Regions from separate parts of the Pseudarthrobacter niigatensis genome, predicted to be linked through region 2. Evidence: riboswitches for the same ligand, from Rfam matches in the RefSeq annotation. Region 2 holds a riboswitch; the other holds the start of a gene.
The links. A riboswitch is a leader RNA that binds a small molecule or an ion and turns the genes downstream of it on or off. The one in region 2 is predicted to bind S-adenosylmethionine.
Positions count from the first base shown of each region.

Region 1: another riboswitch for S-adenosylmethionine. It lies ahead of J2T23_RS04350 (aminotransferase class V-fold PLP-dependent enzyme); the one in region 2 lies ahead of metX (homoserine O-acetyltransferase MetX).

Region 1 covers NZ_JAUSTB010000002.1:277,162-284,755, reverse strand. Annotated here, with positions in the region: gene J2T23_RS04385 (DUF4097 family beta strand repeat-containing protein) at 1-685, shown strand, start outside; gene J2T23_RS19865 (50S ribosomal protein bL37) at 843-917, shown strand; gene rsrA (mycothiol system anti-sigma-R factor) at 1,019-1,279, opposite strand; gene J2T23_RS04375 (sigma-70 family RNA polymerase sigma factor) at 1,276-2,088, opposite strand; gene J2T23_RS04370 (DoxX family protein) at 2,326-2,874, shown strand; gene aroA (3-phosphoshikimate 1-carboxyvinyltransferase) at 2,881-4,266, shown strand; gene rsgA (ribosome small subunit-dependent GTPase A) at 4,250-5,365, shown strand; gene hisN (histidinol-phosphatase) at 5,410-6,222, shown strand; SAM riboswitch class IV at 6,375-6,488, shown strand; gene J2T23_RS04350 (aminotransferase class V-fold PLP-dependent enzyme) at 6,525-7,594, shown strand, end outside.
Region 2 covers NZ_JAUSTB010000006.1:116,817-124,410, reverse strand. Annotated here, with positions in the region: gene J2T23_RS10940 (CoA-acylating methylmalonate-semialdehyde dehydrogenase) at 1-360, opposite strand, end outside; gene mmsB (3-hydroxyisobutyrate dehydrogenase) at 412-1,329, opposite strand; gene J2T23_RS10930 (LysR family transcriptional regulator) at 1,441-2,373, shown strand; gene J2T23_RS10925 (zinc-binding dehydrogenase) at 2,428-3,564, opposite strand; gene J2T23_RS10920 (MFS transporter) at 3,569-4,951, opposite strand; gene metX (homoserine O-acetyltransferase MetX) at 5,133-6,248, opposite strand; SAM riboswitch class IV at 6,261-6,376, opposite strand; gene J2T23_RS10910 (bifunctional o-acetylhomoserine/o-acetylserine sulfhydrylase) at 6,479-7,594, opposite strand, start outside.

The sequences.
Region 1 (7,594 bases), on a different contig from region 2:
CGACCCCGTAGCGGTGTCCCTGAACGGCGGGCGGCTGGAAGTGCGGCATCAACTTCACGGCGCCCAGGGCTGGTTCAAGAACCTCATGGAGACTGTCAACCACAACAGCGACAATGCCGCGGCCGTCACTGTGGCAATTCCCCGTGGAGTGGAGGTGGAGGCCGGGACTGTGAGCGGCGAGGGCCTGGCGTCCGGCATTTCTGCCCACGTCCGGCTCAACACCGTGTCCGGCGCGGTCACGGCGGAGGACACCTCCGGAGAACTTCAGGTCAATACCGTCAGCGGCCAGGTGTCAGTCAGGAACCACCGGGGCGTCCTGACCGCCAAGAGCATCTCCGGCGAGGTCACCGCCTCCGGCCATTTCACGCACGTGCGCACCAATACCGTCAGCGGGCACCTTAACTTCAACCTGCTCGGTTACACCCAGGATTTTGGCTCCAATTCCGTGTCCGGAGACCTGACCATAACCCTGCCTGCCGACGTGGGGGTTGACATCGTGGCGAAGTCCGCAGGCGGAGCGGTCATCCTGGACGGCAGCCAATGCCTCCCCACCAACGGCAAAGTGGAGACCATTGCAGGCCCTGACATGCAACTGATGCTCGTCAGGACCAATTCGCTGTCCGGCAAAACCACCATCATCCACGCTCCCGGCCCCGTTGGCGCCGAGGGGGACGCGGAACGCTGAGGCTGCGCCGCGCACCCCACCCTGCCCGGGCAGTCTCGATGAATACGGCCAAGCGGCCCGGCCGCAGGTCATCCGAAGTTTCCCGGTTCGCGGGCCGCCGGATCATGTGGGAGACTGGAGGGCAGCTCTTTTGAGTACAACATTAAGGAGGCCAGCTATGAGCAAGCGTGCACGCAAGCGTCGTGACCGTAAGCGTGGCGGCGCGAACCACGGGAAGCGCCCCAACACCTAGGCACATGCCAGGAACTACGGTTCAAGCAAAGGACCCCGCAAGCCAGTCGGCTTCCGGGGTCCTTTGCTGTTTGCGGCCCTGGCGGGCAGGGGGCGCCGGTACTACGCCTCGACGGGACGGATGGCGTGTATCCGGTCCAGGATGGCGTTCTTCAGGTTGTCCGGAGCGGACTCCTTGCAGGAACGCTTGACCATGTTGCGGATGACGCATTCGAGATCGTACTGCTCCGTGCATTCAGGGCAGTCATCGAGGTGGTTCTTGATTTCGGTAATATCTTCGCGGGTCAGTGCCCCGTCGAGGTACTCATAGATGCGTTGCATCCGGGTATCGTCGCAGTCGCCCAATCCCTGGCAGTCGCTCATTTCCTGTTCTCCTGTGCTTTGCTTCCTGCCGCATCCGACGCATCAGCGGCCGTTTTAAATCCCCGCTCGGCGGCGTATTCCGCGAGCATGTCCCGCAACATTCGGCGGCCGCGGTGGAGCCGGGACATCACGGTGCCGATGGGCGTATTCATGATGTCTGATATTTCCTTGTAGGCGAAGCCCTCCACGTCAGCGAAGTAAACCGCCAGCCGGAACTCCTCCGGAATGTCCTGGAGCGCCCGCTTGACGTCCGAATCCGGAAGGTGGTCCAGTGCTTCTGCCTCAGCCGAACGTAGTCCGCTCGACGTGTGCGACTCCGCCCGGGCCAGCTGCCAGTCCTCGATGGTGTCCGAATTTGACTGCAGCGGCTCGCGCTGCCGCTTGCGGTACAGGTTGATGTACGTGTTGGTCAGGATCCGGTAGAGCCACGCCTTGAGGTTGGTGCCCGGCTTGTACTGGTGGAAGGCCGAGAAAGCCTTGGTGTAGGCCTCCTGGACCAGGTCCTCCGCGTCCGACGGGTTCCGCGCCATCCGCATCGCCGCAGAGTAGAGCTGGTCCACGTACTGCATGGCGTCCCGCTCAAAGCGCAGGCGGCGCTGTTCCACTGTCTCCGCGGCAACGTCCAGCGTGCTGTCCTCGGCGTCCGCTGCTGCGGCCGGTGGTTCGGTTGCTGCCTGCCCGGCGGGGAGCGGCGCTGCGCCTGCCCTGCCGTTCACTTCGCCGGGGGACGCCTCATACATGGCCGCGATGGCCGGATCCAGGGTACTCATTGCCTTCAAGTCTACTGTCAGGCGCCCCGCCGGGGGCATGCCGTACTCCGGCGAATCGGCGGCAAGCTTGTCCACTTCCACCGGTCCTGCCTGCCTGGTTCCGTCCAACACCTTCCGCAAGGCCCAACTCCGCTCTGTATCGGGTGATTGATCGCCAGGGCCCACGTCGCGGACCCAGTCGACATAACCGCCTCCCGCGGGCAAATATTCCCCAAAAGTGCAAGACTAGGACCGACTCCGCCGCTTGCCGCGGCTCGTCCATCCAGGAGGAAATCCATGCCCTTTGTCCGCACTCTCGCCAGGCCCATGCTCGCCTCCAGTTTCATCCTTGCCGGACTGGACAAGCTCAAGAACTCCGACGACACCGCCCAGCAGCTCTCGCCGCTGCTGCGCAAGGCTGCAGCCTCGCTTCCCTTCCAGACGAACGAGAAGACCCTGGCCCGCGTCATCGGCGGTACCCAGGTGGGCGCCGGCGTCCTGTTCGGCCTTGGCAAGTTTTCCCGGCTCTCGGCCGGCCTGCTCACCGTCGTTTCCCTCCTGAACACCTTCGTGGAATGGCGGAGCGCGGACATCAGCAGCAAGGAAGGGCGCGAGAACCGCCGGAACCAGCTGCTCAAGAACGTCTCCCTGAGCGGGGGTGCCCTGCTCGCCTCCGTGGACACGGCAGGCAAGCCCGGACTGGCCTGGCGCGCCGAGCACCTTGCCGCCGACGCGCGACGGAACGCCTCGCACCTGGCCGCCGACGCCCGCAGGACCACCACCAAGAAGCTGAACAAGGCGGACAAGGCTGTACGCCGCGCCGTCGAACACGCCGCGGGAGCCTAGGCACGAATGACCGCAGCAGCTGCTACCCGGGAATCCGGAACGCCTGTCCAGTACTGGGCCGCGCCTTTTGCGGCCCGGCCCGTCAATGCAACCGTGACGGTGCCCGGATCGAAGTCCCTGACCAACAGGTACCTGGTCCTGGCCGCCCTGGCGGACGGACCATCGCGCCTTCGGGCTCCCCTGCACTCCAGGGACTCCGCGCTGATGATCGATGCACTGAGGCAGCTCGGCGCCACCATCAGCGAAGTGCCCGGCGACGGCGCCTTTGGTCCTGACCTGGAAGTTGTTCCGATCCCGGCGTCAGCGGCGCCATCCACCACCAGGATCGACTGCGGGCTGGCCGGCACCGTCATGCGGTTCGTCCCACCACTTGCGGCGCTCCGCAGCGGAGCCACCGTGTTCGACGGTGATCCGCACGCCCGGAAGCGTCCCATGGGTACCATCATCGAAGCCCTCAAAGCCTTGGGCGTCGCGGTTTCCGCCGAGGACGGGAGCACGCCGTCGTCCCTTCCCTTCGTGGTGGAAGGGACCGGCGCGGTCCGGGGCGGCCACCTGGTGATCGATGCCAGCGCCTCGTCGCAGTTCGTCTCCGCCCTCCTGCTGGTGGGAGCAAGGTTCGACGACGGCCTGCACCTTGAGCACGTCGGGAAACCGGTGCCAAGCCTGGACCACATCAACATGACGGTGGCTGTCCTCCGCGGCGCCGGCGTCTCCGTGGACGATTCGGTCCCCAACCACTGGGTGGTGGCCCCGGGACCCATCCAGGCCTTCGACCAAAGAATCGAACAGGACCTCTCCAACGCTGGGCCGTTCCTGGCAGCGGCCCTGGCATCGCAGGGCACCGTCCGCATCCCCAACTGGCCCACGGAAACGCAGCAGGTGGGCGACCTCTGGCGCGGCATCCTCACCCGGATGGGAGCCACGGTCACCCTGGAGGACGGACTCCTGACCGTCACCGGCGGCCCAGAAATCAAGGGCGGCGACTTCGCCGACACCAGTGAACTGGCTCCTACGGTCGCGGCACTCTGTGCCCTTGCCACGGGGCCTTCCCGGCTCAGCGGAATCGCCCACCTTCGCGGGCACGAAACTGACCGGCTCGCCGCCCTGGTCACCGAGATCAACCGGCTCGGCGGCGACGCCGAGGAAACCAGCGACGGCCTGGTCATCCGGCCAGCCCCGTTGCACGCCGGCGTCGTCCACAGCTACGCCGACCACCGCATGGCCACTGCCGGGGCAATCCTGGGCCTCTCGGTAAGCGGCGTCCAGGTGGAGGACATCGCCACTACCGCCAAGACCATGCCCGACTTCCCGCAGCTGTGGGCCGGCATGCTGGCCCAGGCTGCTCCCGAGGTACCGCGGCCGGAAGAGCGTGGCAGTGGCGCGGAGCACTGACTCCTGGGACGAATCCGACGTCCGGATCCGCCCCAGCAAGAAAGGTTCCCGTCCCCGCACCAAAGACCGGCCCAGCCATGACGACGCCGTTACCGGGCGGATCATTACGGTTGACCGCGGCCGGTACACGGCAGTGGTGGGCGAGGACTCGGACAACGAGCGCGTCGTCATCGCAGCGCGTGCCCGTGAACTCCGCCGGTCACCTGTCGTTGCGGGAGACTTCGTCTCGCTCGTGGGGGACGTGTCAGGCGCGCCGGACACGCTGGCCCGCCTGGTGAAAATCCAGGACCGCCACACCCTCCTGCGCAGGAGCGCCGACGATACCGACCCCGTGGAGCGGGCCGTGGTGGCCAACGCGGACCAGCTGGTCATCGTCGTGGCGGCTGCCAACCCGGAACCCCGCACCGGATTCATCGACCGCGCCCTGGTGGCTGCCTACGACGCCGGGATCGAGCCGATCCTGCTGGTCACCAAGGCCGACGTCAAGGACCCCGCCGAGCTCCTCTCCAATTACACGCACCTGGACTTCCCGGTGATCATCAGCAAGACCGCCGACGCACAGGCTTCCGGGATCGACGCACGCTCTGACGACGGCCTCTCCGCCCGGCTGGACAGCACTGCGGTGGCGGCCCTCCGCGCCCACCTCGACGGCAGGGTCACCGTGATGCTGGGGCACTCCGGCGTGGGCAAGTCAACCATGGTGAACGCGCTGACCGGTGCCGAGCGGGCCACCGGCGGCGTCAACGCCGTAACCGGACGTGGCCGCCACACGTCGTCGTCGGCCCTGGCCCTGCGCCTGGCTGACGCGCCGGCCGGAAGCTGGATCATTGACACCCCCGGTATCCGTTCCTTCGGACTGGCCCATGTGGACCCGGACCGGATCCTGCGCTCCTTCCCGGACCTCTCCCCCGGCATCGAAAACTGTGAACGCGGGTGCAAGCACACGGCAAACGCGGTGAACTGCGGCCTCGACGACTGGGTGGCAGGCGGGCACGCAGGTCCCACCGGCCCGGCACGCCTGGCGTCGCTCCGGCGCCTGCTCGGCACGGATCCGCGCATGGAAGCACAGGAAACCAAGGAGCTCGGCAGCGTCAACTGACGCGTTCTCCCGGCAGAAGCGTCCGCAGACGGTAGTTTGTAACCATGATCCAACCCGCTTCGAGCTACAACGATGACCTGCGCCTGGCCCATGTCCTGGCCGACTCCGTGGATGACCAGACCATGAGCCGCTTCAAGGCCCTGGACCTCCACGTTGAGACCAAGCCGGACCTGACGCCCGTCACCGACGCCGACAAGGCAGCCGAGGAAGCCATCCGCGGCCAGCTCTCCCGCTCCCGTCCCCGCGATGCCGTCCTGGGCGAGGAGTTCGGCAGCACCGGGCACGGTTCACGGCGCTGGATCATCGATCCCATTGACGGGACCAAGAACTTTGTCAGGGGCGTCCCGGTCTGGGCCACCCTGATCGCCCTGGTGGACGAAGGCGAACCCGTGGTGGGCGTGGTCAGCGCCCCGGCCCTCGGCAAGCGCTGGTGGGCGGCAAAGGGCATGGGCGCCTACATGGGCAGGTCCTTGGCAGCTGCCACCCGGCTGCGCGTCTCCAACGTGTCCAGCCTCTCCGACGCCTCCCTCTCCTACTCCAGCCTGAGCGGCTGGAAGGAACGCGGCAACCTCGACGATTTCCTCGGGCTGACCGAGGACGTCTGGCGGACCCGGGCATACGGCGATTTCTGGTCGTACTGCATGGTGGCAGAGGGCTCCGTGGACATCGCCTGCGAACCGGAACTCAACCTCTACGACATGGCTGCGCTGGTGCCAATCGTGGTCGAGGCCGGGGGCCGGTTCACCTCCCTCGAGGGCGAGGACGGACCGTTCGGCGGGAACGCGCTGGCCACCAACTCGATCCTGCACTCCGAGGTCCTGCACCGTCTCAACCCTTACCTGGACGATCTGCTGTAACTGCCACGGTTTGCCCGCTTGGGCGAATATTGCGACGCCGGACACCTTCAGAAGGAGGTGTCCGGCGTCGTTTATTCGATATTGCGTAATAAAGCCCTTAACAATTGGCCCGGCTTCCAGCCTGGCCGCCCCATGTCCTACGCTTTTATGCAGGTCACGAGTGCCAGCGCAAAACCCCGGTTTGCTGGCCGGCAACCCTCCATTCGCGGCGGGGTGCCCCGGGTGACGACCAGGCCGGTCCGGAGTGGATGCGGCAAGCGCGGATTCCGTACGCCGGAGTCCTGTACACAAGTGAGGTCTCTGTGACAACTGCCACCGTCTCCCCCAAACCCGTCACCGAATCCGCCGTTGCTGCCGAACGCCGTGCCGCCGCCGGCCGCCCGCTCGCTGCAGTCACCGGGGCCGAAATCCAAGCACCACTGATAACCGGCGGCCACGTGCGGTACGCCAACCTTGATTACGGGGCATCGGCCCCTGCACTCTCCGTGGTGTCCGCTTACCTCAACGAGATCCTGCCCTACTACGCCAGCGTCCACCGCGGCGCCGGGTACGCCTCCCAGATCAGCACCTCCGTGTACGAGAACGCACGCAGCATCGTCCGGGACTTCGTGGGCGGCCGGCCGGACGATTCGGTCATCTTCACCCGGAACACCACCGATTCGCTGAACCTCCTGGCGGGCTGCCTGCCCCGGACGGACGGACGGCCCGCCGGTGACGTCCTCTACCTGGACATCGAACACCACGCCAACCTCCTGCCGTGGCAGGGCGTCCCGCACCGCAGCATCGTTGCCGCGGACACCATCGCCGGCACCCTTGACGCGGTCCGCGCCGAACTCGAACAGGGCGGCGTCAGCCTCCTGGCCGTCACCGGCGCCTCCAACGTCACCGGCGAGATCCTCCCCATCCGGGCCCTGGCCGCGCTGGCCCACCAGCACGGCGCCCGGATCGTGGTGGACGCGGCCCAGCTCGCGCCGCACCGCCGGGTGGACATCAGCGCGGACGACGTCGACTACCTCGCCTTTTCCGGCCACAAGCTGTACGCGCCGTTCGGCGCAGGCGTCCTGGTAGGCCGGCCTGACTGGCTGGATTCCGGCGTCCCGCACCTCGCCGGCGGCGGGGCGGTCAAGGAAGCACGGCTCGACGGCGTCAGCTGGGCCACCGGGCCGGCCCGCCACGAAGGAGGCTCGCCGAACGTCCTCGGCGCCGCCACCCTGGCACGCGCCACGCAGGTCATCGCCGAACTCGACCAGGACAGGTGGCATGCGCACGAGTCCGCGATCCGCTCCTTCCTGGTGGAGGGCCTCCAGGGCATCGACGGCGTCACCGTCCACCAGATCTTCAAGGACACCAATCCGGAAACGGACACCATCGG
Region 2 (7,594 bases):
GCCTTTGAGCATGTGGGACAGGCCCGTGGCGAAGTCGATGTTTTCCAGGCCGCGGGCAATTTCACCTTCGGCGTCGGAGAGGACCTTGCCGTGCTCGCTGGTGAGGATCGCAGCGAGTTCCGATTTGCGCTGGGTCAGGATTTCGCGGACCTTGAAGAAGATGGTGGTGCGCCTGGCCAGGCTGGTGGCGCGCCATTCCGGCAGCGCGGCGCGGGCTGCCGCGATGGCCTCCTCTGTCCGGGCTGCGGAGGCGAGCGCCACCTGCTTTTCCTGCCGGCCGGTGGCGGGGTCGAAGACTGGGCCGAAACGGTCGGCGTCGGTGACGCGGGTGCCGTTGATGTAGTGCGGGATGGTTTCCAAGGGAGTCTCTTTTCCTGCGGTGCTGGCGGTGTGGCCAGTTGGGCGGCGTGTTTAGTTGGACGGTGCCTGGTCGGCTGGCTGGAGCGAGCCGTCCACGAGTTTGATGATCATGGAGCAGTCCTTGCCTGCGTCCCCGGCGTCAATGAGCCGCTGGAACAGTTGCTGGACGTGCTTGCCGATTTCCAGGGGCGTGCCGGTGTCCTCGGCGGCGCTGATGGCCAGGCCGATGTCCTTGTTGGCAAGCTCGGTAGTGAAGGTGGGTGCGAAGTCGTTGTTGGACGCCGCCGTGGGCACCACGCCGGGGACCGGGTACCAGGTCCGGAGCGCCCAAGAGTCTCCCGAGGAGACCGAGGCGATGTTCCAGAAGACCTGCTTGTCCAGGCCCAGCCGGTCAGCCAGGACAGCGCCCTCCGCGGTGGAGGCAAGGTTGATGAAGAGCATCAGGTTGTTGCAGATCTTGGCCGCCTGGCCCGTGGTGGGGCCGCCGGTGGGGATGATGTTTCCGGACATGGGCCCGATGTAGTCCGAGGCGTCTTTGACGGCGCCCTCTTCGCCGCCCACCATGAAGGTCAGGGTCCCTGCTTCCGCGCCGCTCATTCCGCCGGACACCGGGGCGTCCACGAAGCGGAAGCCGGCGGCAGCAGCGGCGTCGTGCAGTTCCTGCGCGGAGGCGATATCGATGGTGGAGGAGTCGATGAGCAGCGTGCGGGTATCCGCGTGCTTGAGCACGCCGTCCTCCCCGAGGTAGACGGCCCGGGCGTGTTCGCCCTTGGGCAGCATGGTAAACACGGCGTCCGCGCCGCGCACGGCTTCGGCGATGCTGGCTGCGCGCTTGACGCCACCTGCCTCGGCGGCTGCCAGTGCCGCGGGGTTGAGGTCGAACCCGCGCACGTCGTGCCCGGCCTTCACCAGGTTCACTGACATGTGGCCGCCCATGTTTCCCAGGCCGATCCATCCGATAACTGCCATGCGTAAGCTCCTTTGCTTCCATTCCGGCGTTACTGCCGGCATGCCTGTGTCTACGATCACACCTTGCTAGAGTGCAATCAAGGGGAAAAATTACAGACGCTCTGTGCATCGATGCACATAAGAGGAAGGCTACGCGTGGACTCCAGACGGCTGCCAAGCCCCGACGACCTGCTCATCCTGCTGACGGTGGCGCGCCTGGGCCGGTTCAACGCCGTGGCCGAGACCCTGGGCACCACCCACACCACCATTTCCCGCCGCATCCTGGCCTTGGACAAACAGCTGGGCGGCCGGACCCTGGAACGCAGCCCGCACGGCTGGGAGTTGACCCAGCTTGGTGCGTCCGCAGTGGAGGCGGCGGAGGCGATCGAAAGGACTCTTGGCTCGTTGTCAGGCCTGATCAGCCAGGACCAGAGTGCCCTGGCCGGCCTGGTGCGCGTGGCCACCACCGACGGAGTGGGAGCCGTGTTTGTCACCCCGTCGCTGGTGCGGCTCCAGCAGCAGAACCCGCAGCTGAACATTGAAATGCTGAGCGCCACCCGGAAAGTCAGCCAGAACCGGTCAGGGGTGGACCTGGAGATCGTGGTGGGCCGGGCAGACGTCAGCACCGCCCAGACCATCTTCCTGAGCAACTACTACCTGCGCCTCTACGCCAGCCGCGGCTACGCCGCGCAGCAGGGCCTGCCGGAAACGCTCGACGACGTGGGGCAGCACGCGTTCGTCTCCTACGTGGAGTCTGCGCTCCAGGTGGCGGAGCTTGGGCCCCGCTGGTCATCGCAGCTTCCGACGCCCAGGACGAGCTTCCAGGCCACCAGCGTGTTCGCCCAGGTGGAGGCGGTGCGCCAGGGCGCCGGCATAGGGCTGCTGCCGAACTTCATGGTGGGAGACCGCGAAGATTTCGTCCCCGTGCTGCCCGGTGAGTTTGAGCGCCAGTTGCCCATCTGGGCCGTTGCCAGGCCGGAATCGCTCCGCTCGGTCCGGGTACAGGCCGTGATCGCGGCCCTGAAGGACGAGGTGAAAAAGCGCTCTGTGCTGCTCGCCGGCTGAAGATCCGGTCCGACGGGTCAGGCCCGACGCGTCCGGCGGGCCCGGCCCGACGGTTCAGGCCTGGAAGAGCCGCCGCACTACCTGTCCCGCTGCGAGCGCATCAAGGCCCTCGTTGATCTCGCTGAGTGGCCGGGTGTCGGTGTGCAGCAGCTCAACGGGCAGCTTGCCTTCCCGCCAGTACGCCAGGTACTTGGGGATGTCCCGTGCGGGAACGGCGTCACCCATGTAGGAGCCCAGCAGCCGCTTGCCGGCGCCGGCGAACTGCAGGGCAGGTACGGTCAATTCGGCGGACGGGTGGGGCAGGCCCACCGAGACCACCGCGCCACCCCTGGTGACCTGCTCGAGGCAGGACGCGATCACAGCGGCCGAGCCCACCGCCTCGACGGCAACGTCGACGCCGTCGCCGGCTGCTTCCCCGATCAGCCGTCCCGCGTCCTCCGGCGTCCCCACCGCGGTGGCCCCGGCGTCGCGGGCCAGTTGGTGCTTCCCCTGGTTGGGATCGATGGCGATGACGCTGGCGGCCCCGGCGAGGCGGGCTGCCATCACGGCGGACAAGCCCACCGCGCCCAGGCCGAACACTGCCACGGACTGGCCCGGGCCGACTCCTGCGGTGTTGAACACCGCGCCCATTCCGGTGAGCACGGCGCAACCAAACATCGCAGCGACGGTGTCCGGGACGTCGTCGTCAATCACTACCACTGATTCCCGGGCAACCACCGCGTAGTCAGCGAAGGCGGATACGCCCAGGTGGTGGTTGATGCGCCCGCCCTCCGGCGTCCGCAACAGCGCCGGACCGTGGAGCAGGTCTCCGGATCCGTTCACCTCAGCTGCCCGGTGGCAGAGCGCGGGCCTGCCTGCCAGGCAGGCCCTGCACTGGCCGCAGCTGGGAACGAACACCAAAACCACGTGGTCTCCCACGGACACGTCGGAGACGCCGTCTCCCACGGACACCACCCGCCCCACGGCCTCGTGTCCCAGGGCCATGGGAAGGGGCCGGGCGCGGGAACCGTCCACCACTGACAGGTCCGAATGGCACAGGCTCGAGAAGGTGATGGAAACTCCGAGTTCACCGGTGCGCGGCTCCGGCTGGTCCAGTTCCTGCACCAGCAGTGGCCGGGACTCGGCATAGCTTTGCTTTACCCCTGCGGCGGCCGGGGCGGGAACGGTGGAATAGAGGACGGCGGCTTTCATGGGCCTACTTCTTGCTGGCAGCAAGCAGGTCTGCCGTGCCCTTGGCGTCGGCAGCGTCAACGTCGTGCAACGAGATGCCGCGGGTTTCCTTCAGGAAGAAGACCGCGACGGCGGTGATGGCGCAGGCGATGGCGAGGTAGACCGCCACCGGGACCGAGGACTTGTACTCACCCAGCAGGGCCACAGCGATGATCGGGGCGAGCGACCCGGCCACGATCGAGGTGACCTGGTAGCCGAGGGAGACGCCGGAGTAACGCATCCGGGTGGGGAACATTTCCGCCATGATGGCCGGCTGGCCGGCGTACATCAGGGCGTGGAACAGCAGTCCGATGATGACCGAGGCCAGGATGATGAAGTCGTTGCCGGTATCCATCATCGGGAAGGCGAAGAAGCCCCAGGTGGCACCGAGGACAGCGCCGGCCATGTAGACCGGACGGCGGCCCAGGCGATCGGAGAGCCGGCCCACCACGGGCACCACGGAGAAGTGGATGGCGTGTGCCACGAGCAGGAGCATCAGGATGCGGGTGGTGTCGGCGTGGACCACGGTCTTGAGGTAGGTGATCGAGAAGGTCACCACGAGGTAGTAGAGGATGTTCTCCGCGAAGCGCAGGCCCATGGCGGTGAACACGCCGCGGGGGTAGCGGCGGAAGACCTCGGCAACACCGTAACCCTTGTGGCCGGCCTCCACCTCTTTTCGTGCTTCCAGGAAGATCGGGGCGTCGCTGACCTTGGTGCGGATGTAGTAGCCGATCAGGACGATCACGGCGGAGAGCCAGAACGCCACGCGCCAGCCCCAGCCGAGGAAGTCGGCGGAGGACAGGACAGAGGAAAGGATGAACAGCACCGCGGTGGCGAAAAGGTTGCCCAGCGGCACGGCGGACTGCGGCCAGCTGGCCCAGAAGCCGCGGGACTTGCTGGGGCTGTGTTCGGCCACCAGCAGGACAGCCCCGCCCCATTCCCCGCCGACGGCGAAGCCTTGGGCGAAGCGCAGGAAGACCAGCAAGGCCGGTGCCCAGTAGCCGATCTGCGCGAAGGTGGGCAGGCAGCCCATCAGGAAGGTGGAGACGCCCACCAGGATGATGCTGACCTGGAGGAGCTGCTTGCGGCCGAACTTGTCGCCGAAATGGCCAAAGACGATGCCGCCGATGGGGCGGGCAACGAAGCCGACGGCGTAGGTCAGGAAGGCGGCGAGGATGCCGTCCAACTCGGTCTGGGAATTAGGGAAGAAAGCCTTGCCGAAGACCAGGGTGGCTGCGGAGGCGTAGAGGAAGAATTCGTACCACTCCACCACCGTGCCGGCCATGGAGGCGGCAACGACTTTCTTGAGGCCTGAAGCCTTGACGTCGGTTTCCTCTGTACGCCTCGCGGCGGCGTTTTCCGTACTCATGCGAACTCCTTCGGCGTCGTCGTCGACGCCACGGGGACCAGTCGATGGGGCCCGGGGTGTGATGCACACCACGGACACCGGATTCGATTGAGTATGGTCTGCCCGCGGTGCAACCTCAACGCCAAATAGTGCAGAAGGCATCTGCAGGAATGCACATTGCCGGCCGTCCTCCCGGCGGCGGCTACGCCAGGAAGCTGCTTCGGAGCTGGCTGCCCAGCTGTCCAATTTCGGTCAGGAACCCGTCATGCCCGATCGGCGCCCGGATGAGGTGGACATCCACGTCCCCGGGCAGGGCCTGGGCAAGCTCGTGGGACTGCGATGGGAAATAGAGGCGGTCGGAGTCGACGGCGGCCACAAAGAACCGTGCCGTGGATGCGGCCAGGGTTTCGGCCAAGGTTCCCCGTCCGCGGCAGACGTCGTGGCTCATCAGCGCTTCGGTCAGGGCAATATAGCTGTTGGCGTCAAAGCGCTTCACCAGCTTGTTGCCCTGGTGGTCCAGGTAGCTTTCCACCTGGTAGCGGCCGCGGGAGGCCAGGACTTCCCCCCGCAGTGGCGATTCCGGCGCCTGGGGTTCCCGCCCGAAACGGCCCTCCAGCTCGGTGGCGGACCGGTAGGTGATGTGGGCGATCCTGCGGGCGAGGGCCAGTCCCTCTTCAGGACTCCGGCCGCCGTAGTAGTCCCCGCCGTTGAAGTTGGGATCCTGCCTGATGGCCAGGGTCTGCGCCTGGGCGAAGGCAATCTGTTCGGCAGTACTGGCGGCTCCGACGGAGATCACGGCGCAGCGCTGCACCCTGTCCGGGTACGTCACAGCCCATTCCAGGGCCCGTGCACCGCCCATGGAGCCGCCCAGGACGGCGAACCAGCTCTTGATGCCCAGCTGGTCCGCCAGCCGGGCCTCGGCAACAGTACTGTCGCGCAGCGTGACCAGGGGAAACCTGGAGCCCCAGGGCTTCCCATCAGGCGCGGGCGACGACGGCCCGGTGGACCCGTAGCAGCCGCCCACGATGTTGATGGACACCACGAAGAAACGGTCCGTGTCCACGGGGGCTCCGGGGCCGGCCAGCTGCTCCCACCAACCTTCTTCGTCGGTGTCGCCGCGGGTCACGTGGGTGCTGCCGGTCAGTGCGTGCTCGATCAGGATGGCGTTGCTGGCGTCCGCGTTGAGCGTGCCCCAGGTTTCGTAGGCCAGGGTGACGTCCGGGAGGTAGCCTCCGGCTTCGAGTTCCAGTCCCCCGATGGAGGCGTAACGGACAATTCCGTGTTCAGGGATGGCGGTTCGGGCGACGGTAACCGTCATGGCAAGACCTCTTCTACGCGCTTGCCCGCCGTCGTCTGACCGGCAGGCCAGGTCCTCACCCGGGGCACCCCACCGCGGATGGAGGGTTGCCGGCCAGCAAGCCGGGGCTGTCACTGGCACTCATGACCTGGTTCGAGTGTACGAAACACCCCCCGCTCCAGGCCAAGAGTATGACTGGTTGTGACTTCCCGGCTTGCCGGCCGGCACGTGATGCGCCCTCGCGGTTGGGGCTAGGCCCCGGTGCCCTTGGCGGCCCGGAAGCCTGCCTCCAGGTCAGCCAGGATGTCGTCGATGTGCTCCAAACCGACGGAAAGCCGGACCAAGCCCGGGTGAACGCCGGCCACAACCTGCTGCTCCGGCGAAAGCTGGCTGTGCGTGGTCGACGCCGGGTGGATGACCAGGGATCGCACGTCGCCGATGTTGGCCACGTGGGAGTGCAGCTCCAGTGCGTCGACGAAGCGCTTGCCGGCTTCCGCGCCGCCGGCCAGGTTGAAGGCGACCACGGCGCCCGTTCCCTTTGGCCCGTACTTGCGGCCACGCTCGTACCAGGGGCTGGACGGCAGCCCCGCGTAGGCGACGGACTCGACGTCGTCCCTTGCCTCCAGCCAGCGCGCAACCTCCGTGGCGTTCGCAACGTGGCGCTCCACCCGCAGGCTCAAGGTCTCCAGGCCTTGGGAAATGAGGAACGCGTTGAAGGGCGAGACCGCCGAGCCAAGGTCGCGCAGCAACTGCACCCGGGCCTTGAGGATGTAGGAGAGGTTGGCGCCGAGCGCGCCGCCTTCGCCGAGGTCGCGTGCGTAGACCAGGCCGTTATAGGTGGGGTCCGGGGTGTTGAAGCCGGGGTACCGTTCCGGGTCTTTGCCGAAATCGAACCTGCCGGAATCAACGATGACGCCGGCGATGGCCGAGCCATGGCCGCCCAGGTACTTGGTGGCCGAGTGGATGACGATGTCCGCGCCCCACTCCAATGGGCGGATCAGGTAGGGGGTGGAAAGGGTGTTGTCCACGATCAGGGGCACGCCGGCCTGGTGGGCCACTTCGGAGATGCCCTCAATATCAAGCACGTCCTGGCGCGGGTTGGACACCACCTCACCGAAGAAGAGCTTGGTATTGGGCTGCACGGCGTCGCGCCACTGGTCCAGGTTGTCAGGATCAGCCACGAAGGTCACCGAGATGCCGAACTTCTTCAACGTGTGGGCGAACAGGTTGTAGGTTCCGCCGTAAAGACTGGGGCTGGCCACTATATGGTCGCCTGCCTCGGCGATGTTCAGCACTGCGAACGTCTCCGCGGCCTGGCCGGAGCTCAGCAGCAATGCCGCCAGGCCGCCTTCAAGGCTTGCGATCCG